3 regions of the Pseudomonas sp. C9-3 genome follow, and region 1 is predicted to be linked to each of the others. Evidence: predicted binding sites of a transcription regulator. Region 1 holds the regulator's gene; each other region holds the start of a gene.
The links. The regulator FliA, encoded in region 1, starts transcription of late flagellar genes. The targets are predictions, from matches to a motif close to CTAAAGTTTNNNNNNNNNNNGCCGNTAA.

Region 1 (7,630 bases):
GTAATCGACGGCGCCGGCGTCCAGCGCGTCCAGGGTCACCCGCGCGCCCTCGTGGGTCAGCGAGGAGAACATCAGGACCGGCGTCGGGCAGCGCTGCATGATGGTCCGCACGGCGGTGATGCCATCCATCAGCGGCATCTCGTAGTCCATGGTGATCACGTCGGGCTTGAGCGCCAGCGCCTGATCGATCGCCTCGCGGCCGTTGGTCGCCGTGCCGACCACCTGGATCTGCGGGTCAGCCGAAAGAATCTCCGAGACGCGGCGGCGGAAGAACCCCGAATCGTCCACCACCAGGACTTTGACAGCCATAGACACTCCTGAAAAAAACTTCTTCCATCACGGGCGCGGGCCTCGCGGCCCGCGCACGGCGGTCAGATACGACGGGCGTAGCGCTTGAGCATGCTCGGCACGTCGAGGATCAGCGCGATGCGCCCGTCCCCGGTGATGGTCGCTCCGGCCATGCCCGGCGTGCCTTGCAGCATCTTGCCCAGCGGCTTGATCACCACCTCTTCCTGGCCCACCAGTTGGTCGACCACGAAGCCGATGCGCTGGGTGCCCACGGAGAGGATCACCACGTGGCCCTCGCCCGGCTCGTCATGCTGCGCGCCCGGCACCAGCCAGCGCTTGAGGTAGAACAACGGCAGGGCCTTGTCGCGAACGATCACCACTTCCTGGCCATCGACCACGTTGGTGTTCGACAGGTCGAGGTGGAAGATCTCGTTGACGTTGACCAGCGGGAAGGCGAAGGCCTGGTTGCCCAGCATCACCATCAGGGTCGGCATGATCGCCAGGGTCAGCGGGACCTTGATGACGATCTTCGAGCCCTGGCCCTTGGTCGAGTAGATGTTGATGATGCCGTTGAGCTGGGAAATCTTGGTCTTCACCACGTCCATGCCGACACCGCGGCCGGAGACGTCGGAAATCTCGGTCTTGGTCGAGAAGCCCGGCGCGAAGATCAGGTTGTAGCAGTCCGACTCGGACAGGCGATCGGCCGCGTCCTTGTCCAGCAGGCCCTTCTCCACGGCCTTGGCGCGCAGCACATCCGGGTCCATGCCTTTGCCGTCGTCGGAGATCGACAGCAGGATATGGTCGCCTTCCTGCTCGGCGGACAGCACCACCTTGCCCGAGCGGGACTTGCCGGCGGCTTCGCGCTCGTCCGGGCCTTCGATGCCGTGGTCGACCGCGTTGCGCACCAGGTGCACCAGCGGGTCGGCCAGGGCTTCGACCAGGTTCTTGTCCAGGTCGGTTTCTTCGCCGATCAGCTCGAGGTTGATCTCTTTCTTCAGGTTGCGCGCCAGGTCGCGGACCTGCCGCGGGAAGCGGCCGAAGACCTTCTTGATCGGCTGCATGCGGGTCTTCATGACCGACGACTGCAGGTCGGCGGTGACCACGTCGAGGTTGGAAACGGCCTTGGCCATCGCCTCGTCGCCGCTGTTCAGGCCCAGGCGCACCAGGCGGTTACGCACCAGCACCAGTTCGCCGACCATGTTCATGATCTCGTCCAGGCGGGCGGTGTCCACGCGCACGGTGGTTTCCGCTTCGTTGGCCGGCTTCTCTGCGGCGGCGGCCGCGCTGGGCTTGGCCGCGGCAGGCTTGGCAGCAGCCGGCGCGGGCGCGGCGGCGGGCTTGGGCGCCGGCGCAGCAGGCTGGACAGCCGGCTTGGCGGCCGCAACCGGCTCTTCCTTCGCGCCGGTGAACTGGCCCTTGCCGTGCAGTTCGTCGAGCAGCTTCTCGAATTCGTCGTCGGTGATGTTGTCGTCGCCGGAGGCCGCCGGAGCTTCCTCCGCCTTGGTCGCGGCAGCAGCCTCGACGGGAGCGGCGGCTTCTTCCTTCGCGCCGGTGAACTGGCCCTTGCCGTGCAACTGGTCGAGCAGCGCTTCGAACTCATCGTCGCTGATCTCGTCACCACCACTGGCAGCCGGCGCCTCGGCCAGCGGAGCCGGGGCGGCCTTGGCGGCTTCCTTGGCGCCAGCACTAAACTGGCCCTTGCCGTGCAATTGGTCGAGGAGTGCTTCGAATTCGTCGTCGGTGATGTCGTCGCCACCCGCGCCAACCGGTGCGGCAGGCGCGTCAGCGGTGGGTTCGAGGGCATCCATCAGTTGCTCGAACTCGGCGTCGGTGATGTCGCCGTAGGCCGCCGGAGCTTCTTCCGCAACAGGCTCGACCACGGCCGGAGCGGGAGCTTCGGCCGGGGCGGCGTTCGGGTCGGCCAGGCGCGACAGGGCAGCGAGCAGCTCGGGCGTCGCCGGAGTCGGCTCCTGCGCGTCACGCACCTGCTGGAACATGACGTTGACGGTATCCAGCGCCTGCAGCATCACGTCCATCAGCTCGGCATCCACGCGGCGTTCGCCCTTGCGCAGCATGTCGAACACGTTTTCGGCGATGTGGCAGCACTCCACCAGCGCGTTCAGCTGGAGGAAGCCGGCACCACCCTTGACGGTGTGGAACCCACGGAAGATGGCATTGAGCAGGTCCATGTCTTCCGGGCGGCTTTCCAGCTCGACCAGTTGCTCGGACAGTAGCTCGAGAATCTCGCCGGCCTCCACCAGGAAGTCCTGGAGGATTTCGTCATCGGCGTCGAAGCTCATTCGGTGCTCCCTCTACAGCGTCAGGCGACGCTTAAAAACCAAGGCTGGACAACAGGTCGTCGACATCGTCCTGACCGGACACGACGTCCTTTCTTGTATCGGCAGCAATCTGCGGACCTTCACCCTTGGACGATCTTTCTTTTTCCACCGCGTCGCGCATGCCGTCGTGGTCATGCTCGATACCGGCGTAGCGATCGACCTGACCCGCCATCCAGACCAGCTTGACCAGGTTCGACTCGACCTCGGTCACCAGCTTGGTGACGCGCTTGATCACCTGCCCGGTAAGGTCCTGGAAGTCCTGCGCCAGCAGGATGTCGTTCAGGTGGGCGGAGAGCTTGCGGCTGTCCTGGGCGCTGATGTAGAGGAACTGCTCGACGCGCTTGGCCAGGTCGCGGAAGGCGTCGGCGCCCAGCTCGCGGCGCATGAAGCGCGACCAGTCTTCCTGCAGCTCCTTGGCCTGGGTCTCGATGTGCATGACCACCGGGGTGCACTCCTCCACCAGGTCCATGGTGCGATTGGCCGCTTTCTCGGTCATCGTCACCACGTAGGACAGGCGGTCGGTCGCGTCGGCGATCTGCGACATCTCCTCGGCGTGCCGGGAGTTGGGATCGATCTGGAAGTTGACGATGGCGTTGTGCAGCTCGCGGGTGAGCTTGCCGACCTCCTGGTAGAGGCCTCGGTCGCGCGCCTGGTTGAGCTCGGAGATCAGTTGCACGGCGGTCTGAACGTCGCCGCGTTCGAGGCAGTCGACCAATTCGCGCGCGTGTTTTTTCAGGGTCGACTCGAAGTCACCCGCGGATTCGTTGAAATCCATGACGCCCTCTATGCCGGCCTTAGCTGCCGACCCGCTCGAAAATCTTCTCGATCTTTTCTTTCAGCACCTGAGCGGTGAAAGGCTTGACCACATAGCCGTTGACCCCGGCCTGGGCCGCTTCGATGATCTGGTCGCGCTTGGCTTCGGCGGTGACCATCAGCACCGGCAGGTGCTTGAGGCGCTCGTCGGCGCGGACCGCACGAAGCAGGTCGATGCCGGTCATGCCGGGCATGTTCCAGTCGGTCACGAGGAAATCGAAGTTGCCGCTGTGCAGCATCGGCAGCGCAGTGGTGCCGTCGTCGGCTTCTGCGGTGTTGGTGAACCCCAGGTCTCGCAGGAGGTTCTTGATGATGCGCCTCATCGTGGAAAAGTCGTCCACGATGAGAATTTTCATGTTCTTGTCCAAACCTGCCTCCATCGATACCAAACGCGCCCTGGCGGGCGTGCCGTCAATTCATTGAGCGCCGTGCGCTCTTTGGGGTGGATGCGTCAAAGGAACGTCACCCAAAAATTCGTAAGCCTATAACTTGCCTAAGGAAATTCCTTTCAGGCTTTACGCTCAGAACAAGCAGCCGCGAAACTACCCGATGCTCAGCGCGCGCGCCACTCCGCCAGTCGCGAGCGCAGGCGCGCGGCGCACTGGCTGTGCAGCTGGCTGACGCGGGACTCGCTGACGCCCAGTACTTCGCCGATCTCCTTGAGGTTGAGCTCCTCGTCGTAGTACAGCGCCAGGACCAGCCGCTCGCGCTCGGGCAGCTTGGTAATGGCGTCGGCCAGCGCCGCCTGGAAGCGTTCGTCTTCCAGGCCGTGGGACGGCTCGTTGTCGTGATGCGAAGCGTCTTCGGCAAGGCCACCGCCCTGTTCACCGTCCTGCAACATGTCATCGAAGCTGTACAGCCGGCTGCCCTGGGTGTCGCTGAGGATGCCGTAATAATCTTCGAGGCTCATATTGAGTTCGGCAGCAACCTCCTGATCTTTAGCGTCGCGTCCGGTGCGCGCCTCGACGGCGCGGATGGCGTCGCTGACCATACGGGTGTTGCGGTGCACCGAACGGGGCGCCCAATCGCCCTTGCGCACCTCGTCGAGCATGGCGCCACGGATACGGATGCCGGCATAGGTCTCGAAGCTCGCGCCCTTGCCCGCGTCGTACTTCTTCGCCGCCTCCAGCAGGCCGATCATCCCGGCCTGCATCAGGTCCTCCACCTGCACGCTGGCCGGCAGGCGGCCCAGCAGGTGGTAGGCGATGCGCTTCACCAGTGGTGCGTGTTTCTGGATCAGCAGTTCCTGGGAGTTATGCGCCTGTGCCTTGCTGTACATACGCGCTCCGGAGGCCGCGGTCATACGGCCGAACCCGTGGGATGTTGCACCAGGCGCTCGACGAAGAACTCCAGGTGCCCTCGTGGGTTGGCCGGCAGCGGCCAGCTGTCGACCTTCTGCGCCACCGCCCGGAAGGCCAGGGAAGCCTTGCTGCGCGGGAACGCCTCATACACCGAACGCTGCTTCTGCACCGCCTTGCGCACCGACTCGTCGTAAGGAATGGCGCCGACGTACTGCAGCGCCACGTCGAGGAAACGGTCGGTGACCTTGGTCAGCTTGGCGAACAGGTTGCGGCCCTCCTGGGGGCTGTGGGCCATGTTCGCCAGCACGCGGAAACGGGTCATGCCGTAGTCGCGGTTGAGCAGCTTGATCAAAGCATAGGCATCGGTGATGGACGTGGGTTCATCGCAGACGACCAGCAGTACTTCCTGGGCCGCGCGAACGAAGCTCACCACCGAGTCGCCGATACCGGCGGCGGTGTCCACCACCAGCACGTCGATGTTGTCGCTGATGTCGCTGAAAGCCTGGATCAGGCCGGCATGCTGCATCGGCGTGAGGTGCACCATGCTCTGGGTGCCCGAGGCCGCCGGGACGATGCGGATGCCGCCGGGCCCCTGGAGGATCACGTCGCGCAGGTCGCATTCGCCTTCGATCACGTCGGCCAGCGTGCGCTTGGGCGACAGGCCCAGCAGCACGTCGACGTTGGCCAGGCCAAGGTCGGCGTCCAGCAGCATGACGCGGCGACCAAGATCGGCCAGCGCCAGCGACAGATTCACCGACACGTTGGTCTTGCCCACGCCACCCTTGCCACCGGTGACTGCGATTACCTGAACGGGATGCATGCCCATATCAATACCTTGTCTCGTCATTCGACCGTCACGCTTCTGGCGTTTCGGCTAATCCGGCTGCGGTGCTCCACCGCTTCCGGTGCTCGCGGATCATCTTGCAGAGCATCCGCATCGCTTGGGCGGCCCAACCGGCCGCCCCACGCCCCACCCGGGGCTCACAATCCTCAGCTGGCGCGACGCACCGGCTGCTGGTAAAGGCCGGCGAACATGTCGGCCATGGCGTCCTCGCTGGGCTCTTCCGGCGACTGCAGGCTCACCGCACGGCTGACCAGTTGGTGCGCGCGTGCCACATGCAGGTCATCCGGGATCTTCGGCCCGTCAGCCAGATAGGCTACCGGGAGATGCTGGCTGATAGCCAGAGCCAGAGCTTCGCCGAGGCTTCCCGCTTCGTCCAGCTTGGTCAGGATGCACCCGGCCAGCCCACAGGAACGATAGTTCTGCCAGGCGGACTTGAGCACCTGGCTCTGGCTGGTCGCGGCCAGCACGAGGTAATTCTTCACGTTCAGGCTCAGCGACGACAGCGCTTCGAGCTGCATGCGCAGCGCCGGATCATTGGCCGGCAGGCCGGCGGTGTCGATCAGCACCAGACGCTTGCGCGCCAGCGGCGCCATGGCCTGGATCAGCGACTGGCCAGGATCGACCAGGGTCACCGGCACATTGAGGATACGGCCCAGGGTCTTGATCTGCTCCTGAGCACCGATGCGGAAGCTGTCCATGGACACCAGGGCAATGCTCTGCGCGCCGTACTTGAGTACGTAGCGGGCAGCCAGCTTGGCCAAGGTGGTGGTCTTGCCCATGCCGGCCGGGCCGACCAGGGCGATCACGCCGCCCTGCTCCAGCAGGTCGGTTTCCGGGGTGTTGATCGAGCGCGCCAGGTGCGCCAGCAGCATACGCCAGGCCTGCTTCGGATCGGCGATGGAGGCTACGCGCTCCAGCAGGCTGCGCGACAGGTCGGCCGGCAGGCCCATGCGCTGCAGGCGACGCCACAGGTTGGCCTGCTTCGGGCGCTGGTTCTGCAGCTGGTTCCAGGCGATGGAGCCCAGTTGCACTTCAATCAGTTCACGCAGGCCGTTGAGCTCGAAGCGCATGGCTTCCAGCGCCTGCTGGCCGGCGGCAGCCGGCGTCGGGGCGGCCGGCGCGGCCATGGCTTCGGCCAGGGTCTCGGCAGCACTGCGGCGCGGCGCTTCGGTGCCGTACATTTGACGGTCCTTGCGCACGCCATCGGTTGCGCGGGTCGGGGCCGACAGGTCCGCCTTGGCCTGGGCGATCTTCGCCTGGGTCTTGCGCAGTTCGGCTTCCAGCGCCGGGTTCGGCTTGCTGGCGGCCACCGGCGCCTGGTAATCCAGCGCGGCGGTCAGCTCCACGCCGCCGGCGACACGGCGGTTGCCGATGATCGAGGCATCCGGGCCCAGCTCGTCACGGACCAGTTTCATGGCCTGACGCATATCGGCGGCGAAGAAGCGTTTTACCTGCATGGCCTTGGACCTCAATCAGTTCTGCCCAACAGTGGCGACAATCGTGACTTGTTTGTTGTCCGGGATTTCCTGGTAAGCCAGCACGTTCATGGTGGGAACCGCCATCCGGGCGAATCGCGACATCATCGCGCGGATGGGACCTGCCACCAGCAGAATCGCCGGCTTGCCGAGCATCTCCTGACGCTGCGCCGCTTCAACCATCGAGCGTTGCAGCTTTTCGGCCATTCCGGGTTCCAGCAACATGCCGTCTTCGGAGCCCTGTCCGGCCTTCTGAAGACTATTGAGCAATATCTGTTCCAACCTGGGTTCCAGAGTGATCACAGGCAGCTCCGGCTCTAGTCCCACAATGGTTTGCACGATTGCGCGGGACAGCGCTACGCGAACCGCCGCTACCATCGCGGCGGGATCTTGACTCTTCGCCGCCACGTTGGCGATGGCCTCGGCGATGGTGCGGATATCGCGTACCGGCACCTGTTCCTGCAGCAGCGCCTGCAGCACCTTGAGCAGGGTCGACAGGGAAATCAGCCCCGGCACCAGCTCTTCGGCGAGCTTGGGCGAAGTCTTGGCCAGCAGCTGCATCAGTTGCTG
Region 2 (7,630 bases), 500 kb from region 1:
GGCAAGTTCGTCCAGGCCGACTACCTGCACACCACCGGCGGGCGCATGGCGGAGCCGGTACAGGCCGAGCTGCACGCCAACAGCCTCGCCAGCTACTGCGCGGCCGGCCGCCTGCCCCACGCCGACGCCCTGCTGATCCAGGGTCTGCGCGACACCCTGTTCCCGCTGGACCAGGGCCTGCAGATCCGCCAGTGCCTGAAACAGGGCACGGCGGACGTGCGCCTGCTCGGCATGCAGGGCGGCCACATCCTGCCGCCGCCCATGCAAGCCTGGAGCGGATTGCCGCCGTTCAACAACGAGCCGGTGATCCATTGCGGCTCGCGGGCGATCAATCTCTATACCGGCATCGTCGCCTGGTACGAGGAAAAGCTGCGCAAGCGCCCTGGCGCCGCCGACGGCGTGCCGGACCTGTGCATCAGCCTCGATCTGGACCAGGGAGTGGCACTGGACGACTTGCCTCCGCCGGGCGTAACCGTCGCGCTGCCGGCCACGGCGATCCGGCCGGCATTGAGTGGCCTGGTTCAGCCTTCGACGTTCATCCCCTTGCAGCGCGTGAGCGAAACCAGCGCCTTGCTGGGCAGCGCCGACGTGCGCCTGGATCAACCGCTGGCGGAACGCCCGGACGCACAGGTTTTTGCGGCACTGGCGATCCGCAGCGCCGATGGCCGCACGCAGCGCCTGGATGAGCAGGTGAAACCCTTGGCGAACCAGGGCAGCACGCGCCTCAACGCCGTCAGCGCCAGCCTTGCGCCGGGGGACGAGGTCGGCCTGCTGGTGAGCGGTTTCAGCGACCAGTACCTGTTCAACAGTTCCTGGCGCATCGCACCGGTAGAGTTGCGGGGCGAGGTGCAGCTGCCGAGCCTGGTACCGCTGCAGCCTCGTGTGGCGGAGCGTCGATAAATACGCATCGATCGTCGAACCGTAGGATGGCGTGGAGCGAAGCGATACCCATCAATGGCCCGCGGGCAATGACGGCAGCCATCGTGTTCAACGGGTTGTCAGCATCGGGCAAGCGCTGCGCTGAGCGGTTCGCGAGCAAGCTCGCTCCTACAGGTTTGCATCGGCGCACTGTTTGTAGGAGCGAGCTTGCTCGCGAACAGAGCCGCACCAACGCTTCCCGGCGAATCGCCTAACGCAACGGCCCGTCCGGCGCTTCGTCCAGTTGCGCCAGCAGCATCGGCTGGCCATCGCCTTCGGCGGGCAGCAACGCCCACTGCTCCTTCTTGCCGAGGCGGCGATAGACCTGCCTCACCTGGCTGCCCAGCGGCAGCGGCGCCTTGAAATGCGCATCCAGGCGCACGTTCTCCGCCAGGCGGCGGCCGGTCAGGCTGCGCGCCAGGCCCCACATGCCGTGGGCGAAGGGTTTGCCGAAGCCGTAATGCGAGGCCATCAGGCGCGACAGGTGCAGTGGGTTGAAGTCACCGCTCAGCCCGGCATAGCGCCAGCCGACGATCTTTGGCACGCGCCACTGCACGCCGGAGTGGACGGGCGCTTCCAGGGTGTGCCACTGGGCGCGCTCCGGCAGCGGGTCGGGTTCGGTCTGGGCATCGAGGAAATCACCACGGCGCAGGTAGGTGGTGATCGACTGCCAATAGAGCATGTCGTGGTGCCAGGCCTCGGTAACCACATCCACTTCCAGCCCCAGCTCGCTACGCCGGCTGGTGAGGATGCGGCAGTCGAACTGCAGCGGTTCGTGCTCATCAAGCATGCGGTAGCGCTGGATATGGCTGCGCAGGTGGATCAGCCCCACAACCGACAGCGGCATGCGCGATCGGCTGAGCAGGCGCAGGTGCAGCGGCAGGCTGATGACCTGCGGATAGAGCAGCGGCACGCCCAGCGCCGGGTCGAGGCCGAAGTGCTGGCGGTAGGCGCGCAGGTGGCGCAGGTCGAATTTCAGGGTACGGCTGTCCATTGCCAGGTAGGGCACGCGCTCATCGCGGCCCAGGCCACGGCGCGGCAGCAGCATACGGCTGTAACTGCCCAGCAGGGAGGGCAACTTTCGCTTCACGAAGGTCTCCGCAAGGATTCGCGCCGCCTAGCATGGGCAATGCCGGGCGGCGCGACAAGCCACCAAAGGTCGGGTGGCGCTGCGGAGCCGTTCCGAGTCGCTAGCGCTCGCCCTTCTCGATGCGGCGCAGGTGGCAGGTCACTTCCTCACGATCGTGGTAGAGCTGCTTGCAGCCGATCTGCACTTTCAGCCCACGCTCGCGGAAGGACTCCTCCAGGCGGTCGAGGATACGCCGCACCTCGGCATAACGCTGCTTCATCGGCAGCTTGAGGTTGACGATGGCCTCGCGGCACAGCCCCTCACCGATCCAGGTCTCGATCATCGCTCCCGTGCGTGCGGGCTTCTCGACGATATCGCAGACCATCCAGTCCATGCGCTGGCGCGGGCGGAAGGCGTAACCGTCGACGCGCTGGTGCTCGACCAGCCCGGAGTACATCAGGTTTTCCGCCATCGGCCCGTTGTCCACGGCGACCACGCGCATCTCCCGGTTCACCAGTTGCCAGGTCCAGCCGCCGGGCGATGCGCCCAGGTCCACGGCGAGCATGTCCGGCGCCAGGCGGCGGTCCCAGTCGGCGCGGGGGATGAAGTGGTGCCAGGCTTCTTCCAACTTGAGCGTCGAGCGGCTGGGCGCCTCGCGAGGGAACTTCAGGCGCGGAATGCCCATCGGCCACATGGCGCAGTTGCGCGCCTCGGCCACGCCGATAAAGGCCTCGCGGCCAGAGCGGAAGGTCAGGAGCAGGCGCGGCAGGCTGGGGTCTTCCACCAGCTTGCCGGCCTTCACCAGGGCCGCGCGCAGGGGCTTCTCGAACTTGCGGCAGAAGGTCGAGAGCTCCTTGCCGTCGTTGGTGTCGAACACCTCCAGCCAGAGGCTGCCGCACTGCGGGAAGCTGGCCAGGGCCTCGAGGATCACACCAATGCGATCCTGCTCCGGCAGGGTGGTGAAGCCCGTACCTCGCGCCCACTGGCGCGGGAAGATCAGCTCGGGGAAGCGCAGCTGGCGCATCAAGCGCTCGGCGCCATCGGCGTCCATGCAGATAAATTCGGCGTAGGCGGTAGCCGGCTTGGCGCGGGCGTAGCCGGGAATATCCAGGCGCGCGGCGTGCTCGGACAGCTCGGCGCAGACCTCATTCTCGAAGCCCGGCCGGCAGTGCAGTAACAGGGTATTCATCGGGGTGTCTCCTCGGCCGCGCACTATAGAGGCTGCCCACGAAGGTTTCATGCTGATTTACAGGAATGGTCCCACAGACAGAGTCATTTGTTCTGAACCCGTTCACCCAGCGAACGGTCCAGAACAGATGGCAACACCCCGTCGGACGGTCTAGCTTGAGTGTTCTGGCCTAACCGCCCAGAAGACTGCCCGATGATTGCCCTGCATGGCGAAATTTGCCGCCAATCGCGCTTTTTCTGCGATGGATCAGCTCGGTTGAACGCACTTTCGCCAAGTATCGCTAGCGCACCCGACATCAGCCGTGCCTGACGATCACGAGCAGAATCCAAGCCTGAGGAGAATGTCATGCCCGCAGTGGATAGCCTGAACAGCCTGCGTACCCTGGAGGTCGCCGGCAAGACCTATCACTATTACAGCCTGCCTGAAGCGGCGAAGAGTCTCGGCGACCTGGGCAAACTGCCCATGTCCCTGAAAGTCCTGCTGGAAAACCTGTTGCGCTGGGAGGACGGCAACACCGTCACCGGCGATGACCTCAAAGCCCTGGCCGGCTGGCTGAAGACCCGCAGCTCCGAGCGCGAGATCCAGTACCGCCCCGCCCGCGTGCTGATGCAGGACTTCACCGGCGTGCCGGCGGTGGTCGACCTGGCCGCCATGCGCGACGCCATGGCCAAGGCCGGCGGTGATCCGCAGAAGATCAACCCGCTGTCGCCGGTCGACCTGGTCATCGACCACTCGGTGATGGTCGACAAGTTCGCCAGCCAGTCAGCCTTCGCGCAGAACGTTGAGATCGAAATGGAGCGCAACGGCGAGCGCTATGCCTTCCTGCGCTGGGGCCAGAACGCCTTCGACAACTTCCGCGTGGTGCCACCGGGCACCGGCATCTGCCACCAGGTCAACCTGGAATACCTGGGGCGCACGGTGTGGACCAAGGACGAGGACGGCCGCACCTACGCCTTCCCCGACACACTGGTCGGCACCGACTCGCACACCACCATGATCAACGGCCTCGGCGTGCTCGGCTGGGGCGTCGGCGGCATCGAGGCAGAAGCGGCCATGCTCGGCCAGCCGGTGTCGATGCTGATTCCCGAGGTGATCGGCTTCAAGCTCACCGGCAAGCTGAAGGAAGGCATCACCGCCACCGACCTGGTGCTGACCGTCACCCAGATGCTGCGCAAGAAAGGTGTCGTCGGAAAATTCGTCGAATTCTACGGCGACGGCCTCGCCGACCTGCCGCTGGCGGACCGCGCCACCATTGCCAACATGGCCCCGGAGTACGGCGCCACCTGCGGTTTCTTCCCGGTAGACGAGATCACCCTGGGCTACCTGCGCCTGTCCGGCCGCCCGGACGATGTCGTCAAGCTGGTGGAGGCCTACAGCAAGGCCCAGGGCCTGTGGCGCGAGAAAGGCCACGAGCCGGTCTTCACCGACAGCCTGCAACTGGACATGGGCGAAGTCGAAGCCAGCCTCGCCGGGCCGAAGCGCCCGCAGGACCGCGTCGCCCTCGGCCACGTCAGCCAGGCCTTCGACGATTTCCTCGGTCTGCAGATCAAACCGGTACCCAGCGAGGAAGGCCGCCTGCTCAATGAAGGCGGTGGCGGTGCAGCCGTGGGCGCCTCCATTGCGGCCGGCGAGGCCGATTACCAGCACGAGGGCCAGACTCATCGGCTGAAGAACGGCGCCGTGGTAATCGCCGCCATCACCTCCTGCACCAACACCTCCAACCCCAGCGTCATGATGGCCGCCGGCCTGCTGGCGAAGAAGGCGCTGGAGAAAGGCCTGCAGCGCAAGCCCTGGGTGAAGAGCTCGCTCGCACCCGGTTCGAAAGTGGTGACCGACTACTTCCACGCCGCCGGCCTGACCCGCTACCTGGACGAACTGGGCTTCGACCTGGTGGGTTACGGCTGCACCACCTGCATCGGCAACTCGGGGCCGCTGCTTGAGCCCATCGAGAAAGCGGTGCAACAGGCCGACCTGACGGTCGCCTCGGTGCTTTCCGGCAACCGCAACTTCGAAGGCCGCGTCCATCCGCTGGTGAAAACCAACTGGCTGGCCTCGCCGCCGCTGGTGGTCGCCTACGCCCTGGCCGGCACCGTGCGCACCGACCTGACCAGGGACCCGCTGGGCACCGGCAAGGACGGCCAGCCTGTCTATCTGAAGGACATCTGGCCAACCCAGCAGGAAATCGCTGACGCCGTACAGAAAGTCGATACGGCGATGTTCCACAAGGAGTACGCCGAAGTCTTCCAGGGCGACGAGAAATGGCGCGCAATCCAGGTGCCGGACGCCAAGACCTACACCTGGCAGGACGACTCCACCTACATCCAGCATCCGCCGTTCTTCGAGCACATCGCCGAAGCCCCGCCGAACGTCGGGGATATCGACGGTGCGAGCATCCTCGCGGTACTGGGCGACTCGGTGACCACCGACCACATTTCCCCCGCCGGCAACATCAAGAAGGACAGCCCCGCCGGACGCTACCTCAGCGAGCACGGCGTGGCCTACGCCGATTTCAACTCCTACGGCTCACGTCGTGGCAACCATGAGGTCATGATGCGCGGCACCTTCGCCAACATCCGCATCAAGAACGAGATGCTCGGTGGCGAGGAAGGTGGCAACACGCTCTACGTACCGACTGGCGACAAGCTGGCGATCTACGATGCCGCCATGCGCTACCAGCAGGACGGCACGCCGCTGGTAATCATCGCCGGCAAGGAATACGGCACCGGTTCCTCCCGCGACTGGGCGGCCAAGGGCACCAACCTGCTGGGTGTGAAAGCGGTGATCGCCGAGAGCTTCGAGCGCATCCACCGCTCCAACCTGGTCGGCATGGGCGTGCTGCCGCTGCAGTTCAAGGATGGCCAGGACCGCAAGGCGCTCAAGCTGACCGGCAAGGAAGTGCTGAGCATCAGTGGCCTGTCGGGCGAACTGAAGCCGCATATGAACCTCAAGGTCGGGGTGACGCGCGAAGACGGCAGCCAGGACAGCTTCGAGGTGCTCTGCCGCATCGATACCCAGAACGAAGTCGAGTACTTCAAGGCCGGCGGCATCCTCCACTATGTGCTGCGCAGCTTGATCTAGAACGGTGCGGCGGCCTGCAACGGGCCGCCGCCCTCCTTCTTTCGTTCCATTTCCGTGACCGATGGCGATAGGCTATCGTCCATATCCTGGCGTCACTCTTCTGACATTTTTCTGTGATCGCTATCAAATTTCCGATCCGGCGGCCGATAAGCTGGACAGACGTACCATTTCCGACTTTGCCCGAGATCCCAGCCTGATGCGCAACAACCAGCCGATCACCCAGCGTGAACGCTCCTTCCCCGCCGAACAGCGGCTGATCTCCACCACCGATGCCCGCGGCGTGATCGGTTACGCCAACGAAGCCTTTACCGCCATCAGCGGATTCTCCCGTGAGGAACTGGTCGGCGCACCGCACAACCTGGTGCGCCACCCGGACGTTCCGTCCGCCGTGTTCGCGCACATGTGGGCCACCCTGAAAAAGGGCCGCCCGTGGATGGGCATCGTCAAGAACCGCTGCAAGAACGGCGACCACTACTGGGTCAGCGCCTACGTCACGCCCATCTATGAGCGCAACGAGATCGTCGGTTACGAATCGGTGCGGGTGAAACCCACCGCTGAACAGGTGCGCCGCGCCGAAGCGCTGTACGCACGGATCAACACCGGCAAGTCAGCCATTCCGGCTCGCGACCGCTGGTTGCCGGTGCTGCTGGACTGGCTGCCGTTCATTCTGATCGGCCAGATCGGCTTCCTTATCGGCGTCTGGCTGAATTCGCATTGGGGCTTCCTGCTGGCCGCCCTGCTGTCGATCCCGCTGGGCCTCGCCGGCCTTGGCTGGCAGCAGCGCGGCCTCAAGCGCCTGCTGCGCCTGGCCGAGCAGACCACTTCCGACCCGCTGATCGCACAGATGTACACCGACAGCCGTGGCGCACAGGCGCGCCTGGAAATGTCCATTCTCAGCCAGGAAGCACGCCTGAAGACCTGTCTGACCCGCCTGCAGGACACCGCCGAAACGCTCACCGAGCAGGCCCGCGAAGCCGACTCACTGGCCCACCACAGTTCCGCCGGCCTCGACCGTCAGCGTCAGGAGACCGAGCAGGTAGCCACCGCCGTCAACCAGATGGCCGCTACCACCCAGGAAGTGGCCGACAACGTGCAGCGCACCGCCGATGCCACCCGCCAGGCCAACGACCTGACCACCGAGGGCCGACAGATCGCCGCAGAGACTCGTGAGGCCATGCAGCGTCTCTCCAGTTCCGTGGGTGAAACCGGTGAGGCGGTCAGCCAACTCGCCCGCGACAGCGAACAGATCGGCGGCGTGGTGGACGTGATCAAGGGCATCGCCGACCAGACCAACCTGCTGGCACTCAATGCCGCCATCGAAGCCGCCCGTGCTGGCGAGATGGGGCGTGGCTTTGCCGTGGTCGCCGACGAAGTTC
Region 3 (7,630 bases), 3.1 Mb from region 1:
AGGATCTCGACCGAAATCAGCTGCCTCTGCAAAGTAAATTCACCGACAAACCGATGCCCGTGAGATGGGGTGCATCCGTGCGACCCACGGACATCGGTCTGCTGGCGAAAACCCGGTTGCGGGGCGGATCGCAGCGTCCGCTCCGGATCTTGCGAATCAAACGCGGAACGCGCCGATCAGTCGTTTCAGTTCCACCACCTGCCCGGCCAGTTCGCGGCTGGCGCGCTCGGTCTCGCTGGCACCTTCGGAGGTGCGCTCGCCGGCCTGGTTGATCTCGACGATGTTCTGGTCGATGTCGTGGGCCACGGCGGTCTGCTGCTCGGCCGCAGCGGCGATCTGCTGATTCTGATCGACGATGGCGCCGACCGCGCTGAGGATATTCTCCAGCGCCTGCTGCACCTGGGCCGACTGGCTGACAGTGCCATCGGCGGTCTGGTGGCTGCTGCCCATGGCCTTCACGGCGGCGCCCACACCATTCTGCAGGCGAGCGATCATCTGCTCGATCTCCTCGGTGGACTGCTGGGTGCGCTTGGCCAGGGTACGCACCTCATCGGCGACCACGGCGAAGCCCCGGCCCTGCTCGCCAGCACGCGCCGCCTCGATGGCTGCGTTGAGCGCCAGCAGGTTGGTCTGCTCGGCAATGCCCTTGATCACGTCCAGCACACGGCTGATCGAAGCGCTGTCGGCGGCCAGCTGGTTGATCACCGCCACCGACTCGTCGATCTCGCCAGCCAGGCGCTGGATGCTGCCCACCTGGGATGCCACCAGGGCGCGGCCGCTGGTGGTTTCCTGGTTCACGTTGTGGGCGCTGCCCACCGCCACGGCGGCGCTGCGCGCGACCTCCTGGGCGGTTGCGGCCATCTGGTTCATGGCCGTGGCGACCTGCTCGATCTGGTTGCGCTGGCCGGCTACCGCCTGGTTGCTCTCGGCGGAAACCGACTCCACGCGCACGGTCTGCCGCTCCACTTCGCTGACCGTGCGGCCGACCTGCTCGATCAGGTCGTGGATCTTCGACACGGTCTGGTTGAAGGCATCGCCCAGCTCGCCCAGCTCGTCGCGGCTCTGGGCCTGGAAGTTGACGGTCATGTCGCCGGCGGCGACGCGCTCCATCATTTTGCCCAGGCTCTTGAGGGTGGTGCGGGTGGAGACGTAGAAGCCGCCGTAGAGGTAGACGATGGAAACGAACACCACCAGCAGCGCCACCACCAGCAGCACCATCTGCCGCTGCTTGCTGGCCAGGCGGGCCTGTAACTGGCCGTCGAAGAACTGCAGGACATGGTCGTCCAGGCGATAGGTCTGCTCGATCGCCTTGCTGACCTGTTCGTAGAAGTCAAGCCAGGGCGTGTCGAGGGTGTCGGCCATCACCACCTTGTCCTCGAACAGCTTACCCATGGCCTTGATCGTTTCGCGGCTGGCCTGGGCATCGGCGGCCAGCGTGCTCTGCGCTGCAGCGCTGGCGCCCAGCGCTTCCTGCAGCTTGAGCCCGTATTCGGCGTGGAGCTTCTCCAGCTCCTGCAGCAGGTCATCGAGCTTGCTGCTGGTGGAGGAATTCAGGAAGCCCTGGCCCAGCGCGCTGGCCCCCATGGTGCGGCCTTGGCTGAGGGTCTCGGTCACCTGTGGAGTGCCGGAGGTGATCAGTTCGGCCAACTGGCGCAGGTCGCGGGCGTCGTCCTGGCTCAGGCCAGCCTGGGACACCAGCAGCTTGTTGAAGACCTGCACTTCGCTGAGCAGGCGCGCCGCCATGGCCGACTTGCTCTGCAGCGAGCCCTCGGCGTCAACGCCCTTCAGGCTGGCAAGCAACTCATCGCGCTTGGTGTTGAACTCGGTGATCTGCTCGGCGTCCTGGGTGACCGGTTGCAGCGCTTGGATCTGCGCCTGCAGGTCCTTGTGCAACTGGCTGATGCGCGAGTCGATGCCGGAAGACTTGTTCGACTGGCCAAGCACCCCGTTGATCTGCAACAGGTCGTTGTAGGACTCGAGGTGGCGGCGCACCTGCAGCCCGTTGCCGATCAACTGGAGGCTTTCCAGTTCGGCACGGGTACTGACGAACTGCCGGTAGGAGTCGCGCACCAGGTAGAAGTTGGTAATCAGCATCGGCAGGAAAAACAGCACACTGATCAGGCTGAACTTCATGCCGAAGCTCAGACGGTTCATCAGCGCGATGGCCGGATAGAGCACGGTCCTCACGAAAGACGTCTCCTGTTCCCGTTATTGTTATGTTGCTTGTCGGGGATAGTGCGGCGCGCCCCTGGACGGGTTGTCGCCACGTGCGCTCATTGGCGCGGCCGCTGTCGTACAGCGACCGTCATCTCGCGCTTTGGAATCGATGTGTACCTGATATCGGCGGGGAGTTCTGTAACTTAAGGTTAAAATGCCATCATCGGACCGGCGGCAGCCGGCCCGATTCGCGAGCTCAGAGCAGCAATGCCCAGATGGCGAAGACCGCATACCAGAGCACGGCGGAGCGCACCAGCAGCTGCCATAGAGCATCCAGGCTGGCGACGCCCTTGGCGCCCAGGCCGCCCTCGTTGAAGTCTTCGGCCACGTACCCGGCGCGCGCCAGCAGACGAGCGGCAGGTACATCCCAGGCCAGCAGGTCATGCAACAGCGTACGGGTCACCGCGACGAAGTTGCCGACCAGCGCGAAACTCAGCACGAGTGCCCGTGCCGGCAGCCAGTCGAAGGCATGGCGCAACTGTGCGGCGCGCTCGCGCAGCACCGGCTGGCGCCCCTGCTCGGCGGCAATGGCGAGCAGCCGGTAGGCCAGCGCGGCCACCGGGCCGAGCAGCGCGTACCAGAAGATCACCGCGAAGAAGGCCTGGTAGGCCTCCCAGACCAATGTGCCCTGCACCACGGCGAACAGATCGTCGTCACCATCGGCTTGGACCTGCACGCCCAGGTCACGCTCGGCGACGTGGTAGGCCGCCTGGGCATCTTCACGGCGCCAAGCATCGCGGAACGGCCCGATGGCACGCAGCACATCGCCGCGCCCCAGGCTCCAGACCACCACCAGCAGTTGTACCGGAAGCGCCAGCAGGCCGTAGGCCACCGGCTCCAGAATGGTCAGCAGCAGCGCCAGCAACAGCAGCGGCGGCAGGATGGCCACCAGCAGGGCGAGCCAGGGCTGCGCCACCAGCGACTTCACGCCACCCACGGTATCCAGCCAGCCGAGCCACCAGCCGTCACGCTGTACCCGTGCGCGCCAGCTGGAAAACTTCTCGACCAACAGAACCAGCAACAGCACCAGGAAACTCATGTCGACTCCTTCTTCACAGCCGCGCCGATATCGGCAAGGTAGCGCGCCCAGTCGAATGCCTCGCCGGGGTCGGTCTTGCGCTCCGGCGCGATGTCGCAATGCCCCTGGATGCGCTCGGCCGTGATCGCGGGATAAACCTTGCGCAGCTGCCGCGTCAGCTCGGCGAGCACTTCGTACTGGCGGTCGCTGTAGGGTTCGATGTCGGTGCCTTCCAGTTCGATACCGATGGAGAAATCGTTGCAGTTCTCCCGTCCATCGAACCTGGACACACCGGCATGCCAGGCGCGCGAGTTGCAGGAAACGAACTGGAACAGCGAGCCGTCGCGCTCGATGAGGAAGTGTGCGGACACCGTCAGGCTGCAGATGCTGGCGAAGTACGGATGCTCGTCAGCAGCGAGGCGGTTCTGGAAGAACTCCTGCACCTTGCAGGTACCGAACTGGCCGGGCGGCAGGCTGATGTTGTGGATGACCAGCAGCGAGACTTCCTCACCATCGGGGCGGGCGTTGAAGTTCGGCGAAGGGCAGCGCTGGGCGTCTAGGCACCAGCCGGATTCGGGGTCGATCTGCATGGAGACTCCTTGGCAGAGCCCCACTCTAAAGCAGGCGACGGGGGAAATGCACCCGCTGGCGCGCAGCCAGCGGGCTCAGGCGTTCTTCAGGCGGCGCAGGTTGCCGATCACCGATTCCAGGGCGCGGTCGAACAGCAGTGCATCGTCGAGCAGGCGCACGGCGTTGCGACGGAACTCGACCGCCAGGCTCATGCGGGTCTTTTCCAGCACCTTCATGCCGGTGCGGTTGACGAAGATGTAGCGACCGCTCGGGCGGATCACAGCTGCCAGCTTGCAGCGCAGCTTGTGCTCTTCGTCTTCCTGGATTTCCACCCAGCTACCGACACGCAGGTCGTCGACCTTGCGCAGCGACTCGTCGTCATCAGCGAAGGCCTCTTCGGGCTCCACCACGCGGGCAGGTTCCGGCGAAGCGAGGACGATTTCCTCGACCACCGCGACCATGGCCGGCTGCGCAGCAGCGGGCGCGGCTGCCGGAGCATCCAGCGGATCGTCCAGCAGCGGCAGGTCGTCTTCCAGGTCAAGCAGCGGAGCTTCCTCGACCTGTTTGTAGCGCTGGAAGGCCTGCACATGCAGCCCTTCCAGGCGGCTGAAGAATTCACCCGTGGAGAACGGATCGAAGGCAGCCGAAGCCAGCCCTTCACGCAGCGACTTGAGCAACTGCGGCACCATCTCCAGCAGGCGCAGACGGGAGTCCGGGTCTTCGTGGGGCTCCACGCTCCAGATCAGGTCGTCCATGGTCGCCAGCGCACCTTCCCACTCGGAGGAATGGGTGCCGTGCTTCAGGCAGGTGAGCAGCAGGACCTGGCTCCAGGCCTCCTGCAGCAGGCGCACCACCACTTCGGGCAGGGTGCGGCCGAGCAGGCGCTCATTGAGTACGCCTTCCACGTCCTGGCGGGCCAGTTCGGCGCGGGCGCGGCCTTCCTCGGCATCGCGGGTGCGCTGCTCCAGCAGGTCGCTGCGACGGCGCTCGTCGCCGGTGAAGGCGATGAACTCGTCGAGCAGCTCGGAGAAGATCGCCGGGTCGTCGACGAAATCGTTCAGCAGACGCATCACCACCTGCTCGATCTTCTGGTACAGGTGGTCGCGCTGGCCGTCGGAGTGCTCGGCCCAGCCCAGGGCGGCCGAGGCGATCTCGTTGAGCAGGCGGCGCGCCGGGTGGCTGCCGCGGTTGAAGAAGGTCTTGTCGAGGACCGCGACCTTGAGCATCGGGATCTGCATGCGGCCGATCAGGGCCTTGAGCGAATCCGGCAGGGTGCGGTCGTCGAGGATGAATTCGAAGAGCATGGAGACGAGGTTGATGACGTCCTCGTCCACCTGGCCGACCACACGGGAACGGCCGCTCTTGCTGCTGACGCGGGTCAGCAGGTGGTCCAGGTGCTGGCGCACATCGATCTCATCGATGCTCTGCGCCGGCAGGTGCGACTGCAGGTGGGACAGCAGGCGCATCAGGTCGTTGCTGGAAATCGGTACCGCATCGGCAGGCATCGGGCGCGCTGGGGCTGCGCTGCCGCGCACCTGCGAGAGCAGGTCGCGCAGGGCTGCGAAGGCCGCCTGGCTGTCGGCGTCCATGTACTGGCCAGCGCCTGCTTGCTCGCCCGCCTCGGCGGCACCAGCGGCGGCCGGGGCGGCGCCCTGGCTGCTGGGTACCGTACGTTGCGGCGGACGACGCAGCGGAACGGACTTGAGCTCCGGCAGCACGTTCAGGGCGATCAGCGTCTGGTTGGCTTCCGCGTACAGGTGCTCGGCATCGGCCAGCACGTACTTCTCGAAGAGCTTGAGGATGATCAGCTTGACCTTGATCTCCACACCCAGGCCGCGGCAGGCCTCGAGGAAGGCCTCGCAGAGCTGGCGCGGGCCGAGCGGGTTGCTCTTGTCCTCGACCTTCTTGCTGACCAGGGTATTGAATCGGGTGGTGAGGTGAGTGAGGGCGACGCCGTCGCGGCTCATCACCTTGGCGACCATGGCATCCAGGGCGACGGACTCTTCCAGCTCGTCGTTCTGCACCAGGGTGAGATTCTCGTAGGAAACCGTATCCAGCACCGGCGCGCGGCCGATTTCATACTGGTTCAGGTTGGCAAAGCTTTCAAAGACCTTCTGCAGGAAGCCACGCTCGATACCCTTGCGCTTCAGGCGCAGGTCACGCATAGCTTCGAAGTAGGCGCTCTGTTCGGCGTTGTTGGCGGCGCGATCGGCCATCTCGAACAGGGTATCGTCGGCGTTGTCGAACAGAGCCTGCATGGCATGACGCAACTGGACGGCGACCTTGTCGCGAACAGCGACGAGCCCCGCCGGAACGCGTCCAGCGAACGAAGTCTGCGAGGATTCCGTGGCCGGCTTGTTCAGCGGCACTACGTTCGCGTCGTTCTGCATCGCAAGTCTCCTGCCGTCAGACCTGGCTGGCGGCACCAACAGTCATCGAAGCGTCATCCATAACGTCAATTTAGTGGCGTCAAAAAGCGGAAAGGTTCAACGTCATTATAGGGAAGCTTCTTACACAACCAAGAGACATTTCACGCATTCTTGAAGAAATTCACAGAGCAGTAGGCACCGTCCGTCCGACAGATCACGCGATAAGACAAAAAATGGCACTCCCTGCACGTCACGCGCCGCCGCCCGTATAATCGCGACACTGCGAACAGGAGCCTTGCATGCCGAACCTCACCCTCGCCGAGCTTTCCGGGGAAATCCAGGCCAACGTCCGTGCCGCCCTGGCCGAAGACGTCGGCAGCGGCGACATCACCGCCCAACTGATTCCCGCCGAGCGCGCCGCCAGCGCCCGCATCATCACCCGCGAGAACGCCACCCTCGCCGGCACCGCCTGGGTCGACGAGGTATTCCGCCAGGTCGATCCGCGCGTGCAGGTGCAATGGCAGGTCAGCGATGGCGAGCAGGTCAGCGCCGACCAGACCCTGTTCACCCTGGAAGGCCCCGCCCGCGCCCTGCTCACCGGCGAGCGCAGCGCCCTGAACTTCCTCCAGCTGCTCTCCGGCACCGCAACCCGCGCTCGCCACTACGCCAACCTGGTGGACGGCACCGGCGTGAAGCTGCTCGATACCCGCAAGACCCTGCCCGGCCTGCGCCTGGCGCAGAAGTACGCGATCACCTGCGGCGGTTGCCATAACCACCGTATCGGCCTGTACGACGCCTTCCTGATCAAGGAAAACCACATTGCCGCCTGTGGCGGTATCGCCCAGGCCATCGCCGCCGCCCAGCGGATCGCCCCAGGCAAGCCGGTGGAAATCGAGGTGGAAGACCTGGAGGAGCTGCGCCAGGCCCTGGACGCCGGCGCCGACATCGTCATGCTCGACGAGCTGAGCCTGGACGACATGAGTACCGCCGTCGCCCTCACCGCCGGCCGCGCCAAGCTGGAAGCCTCCGGCGGCATCACCGAGAGCACCCTGCGCACCATCGCCGAGACCGGCGTGGACTACATCTCCATCGGCACCCTGACCAAGGACGTCAAAGCCCTGGACCTGTCGATGCGCCTGAGCTAGTACGCTTCCGCGCGACCTTTCAGACCTGCCGACACGGTCACGCCGCCCTCGATAGTGCCGATTCATGCGCCTCTGACATACTCAGATGCTCACGAATCGGCGTACAGCGAAGGGAGCAAGAGCACGATCATGACGAAAAGGATTCTGTTGACCGGGGGCTGTGGTTACATCGGCTCGCACATCTGCCTGGAACTGATCGAGCAGGGCTTTCATCCCATCGTCCTCGACAACCTCAGTAACAGCTCGCCCATACCGCTGAAACGCATCGAGCAACTCACCGGCCAGGCAATCCCCTTTGTGGAAGGCAACGT

Region 2: RS899_RS15030 (methyl-accepting chemotaxis protein) is a predicted target of FliA. The motif match lies at 6,377-6,404, and genes of this name have one in related genera.
Region 3: RS899_RS30955 (methyl-accepting chemotaxis protein) is a predicted target of FliA. The motif match lies at 2,338-2,365, and genes of this name have one in related genera.

What each region holds. Positions count from the first base shown of each region.
Region 1 is NZ_CP135919.1:3,870,822-3,878,451, forward strand. Features, by position in the region: gene RS899_RS17525 (protein-glutamate methylesterase/protein-glutamine glutaminase) at 1-309, opposite strand, end outside; gene RS899_RS17530 (chemotaxis protein CheA) at 372-2,588, opposite strand; gene RS899_RS17535 (protein phosphatase CheZ) at 2,620-3,402, opposite strand; gene RS899_RS17540 (chemotaxis response regulator CheY) at 3,422-3,796, opposite strand; gene fliA (RNA polymerase sigma factor FliA) at 3,994-4,743, opposite strand; gene fleN (flagellar synthesis regulator FleN) at 4,740-5,567, opposite strand; gene flhF (flagellar biosynthesis protein FlhF) at 5,732-7,042, opposite strand; gene flhA (flagellar biosynthesis protein FlhA) at 7,058-7,630, opposite strand, start outside.
Region 2 is NZ_CP135919.1:3,366,268-3,373,897, forward strand. Features, by position in the region: gene RS899_RS15010 (alpha/beta hydrolase) at 1-900, shown strand, start outside; gene RS899_RS15015 (MaoC family dehydratase) at 1,130-2,008, opposite strand; gene rlmM (23S rRNA (cytidine(2498)-2'-O)-methyltransferase RlmM) at 2,109-3,176, opposite strand; gene acnA (aconitate hydratase AcnA) at 3,522-6,254, shown strand; gene RS899_RS15030 (methyl-accepting chemotaxis protein) at 6,451-7,630, shown strand, end outside.
Region 3 is NZ_CP135919.1:260,327-267,956, reverse strand. Features, by position in the region: gene RS899_RS30955 (methyl-accepting chemotaxis protein) at 157-2,187, opposite strand; gene ampE (regulatory signaling modulator protein AmpE) at 2,414-3,256, opposite strand; gene ampD (1,6-anhydro-N-acetylmuramyl-L-alanine amidase AmpD) at 3,253-3,825, opposite strand; gene RS899_RS01220 (DUF1631 domain-containing protein) at 3,901-6,195, opposite strand; gene nadC (carboxylating nicotinate-nucleotide diphosphorylase) at 6,474-7,319, shown strand; gene galE (UDP-glucose 4-epimerase GalE) at 7,449-7,630, shown strand, end outside.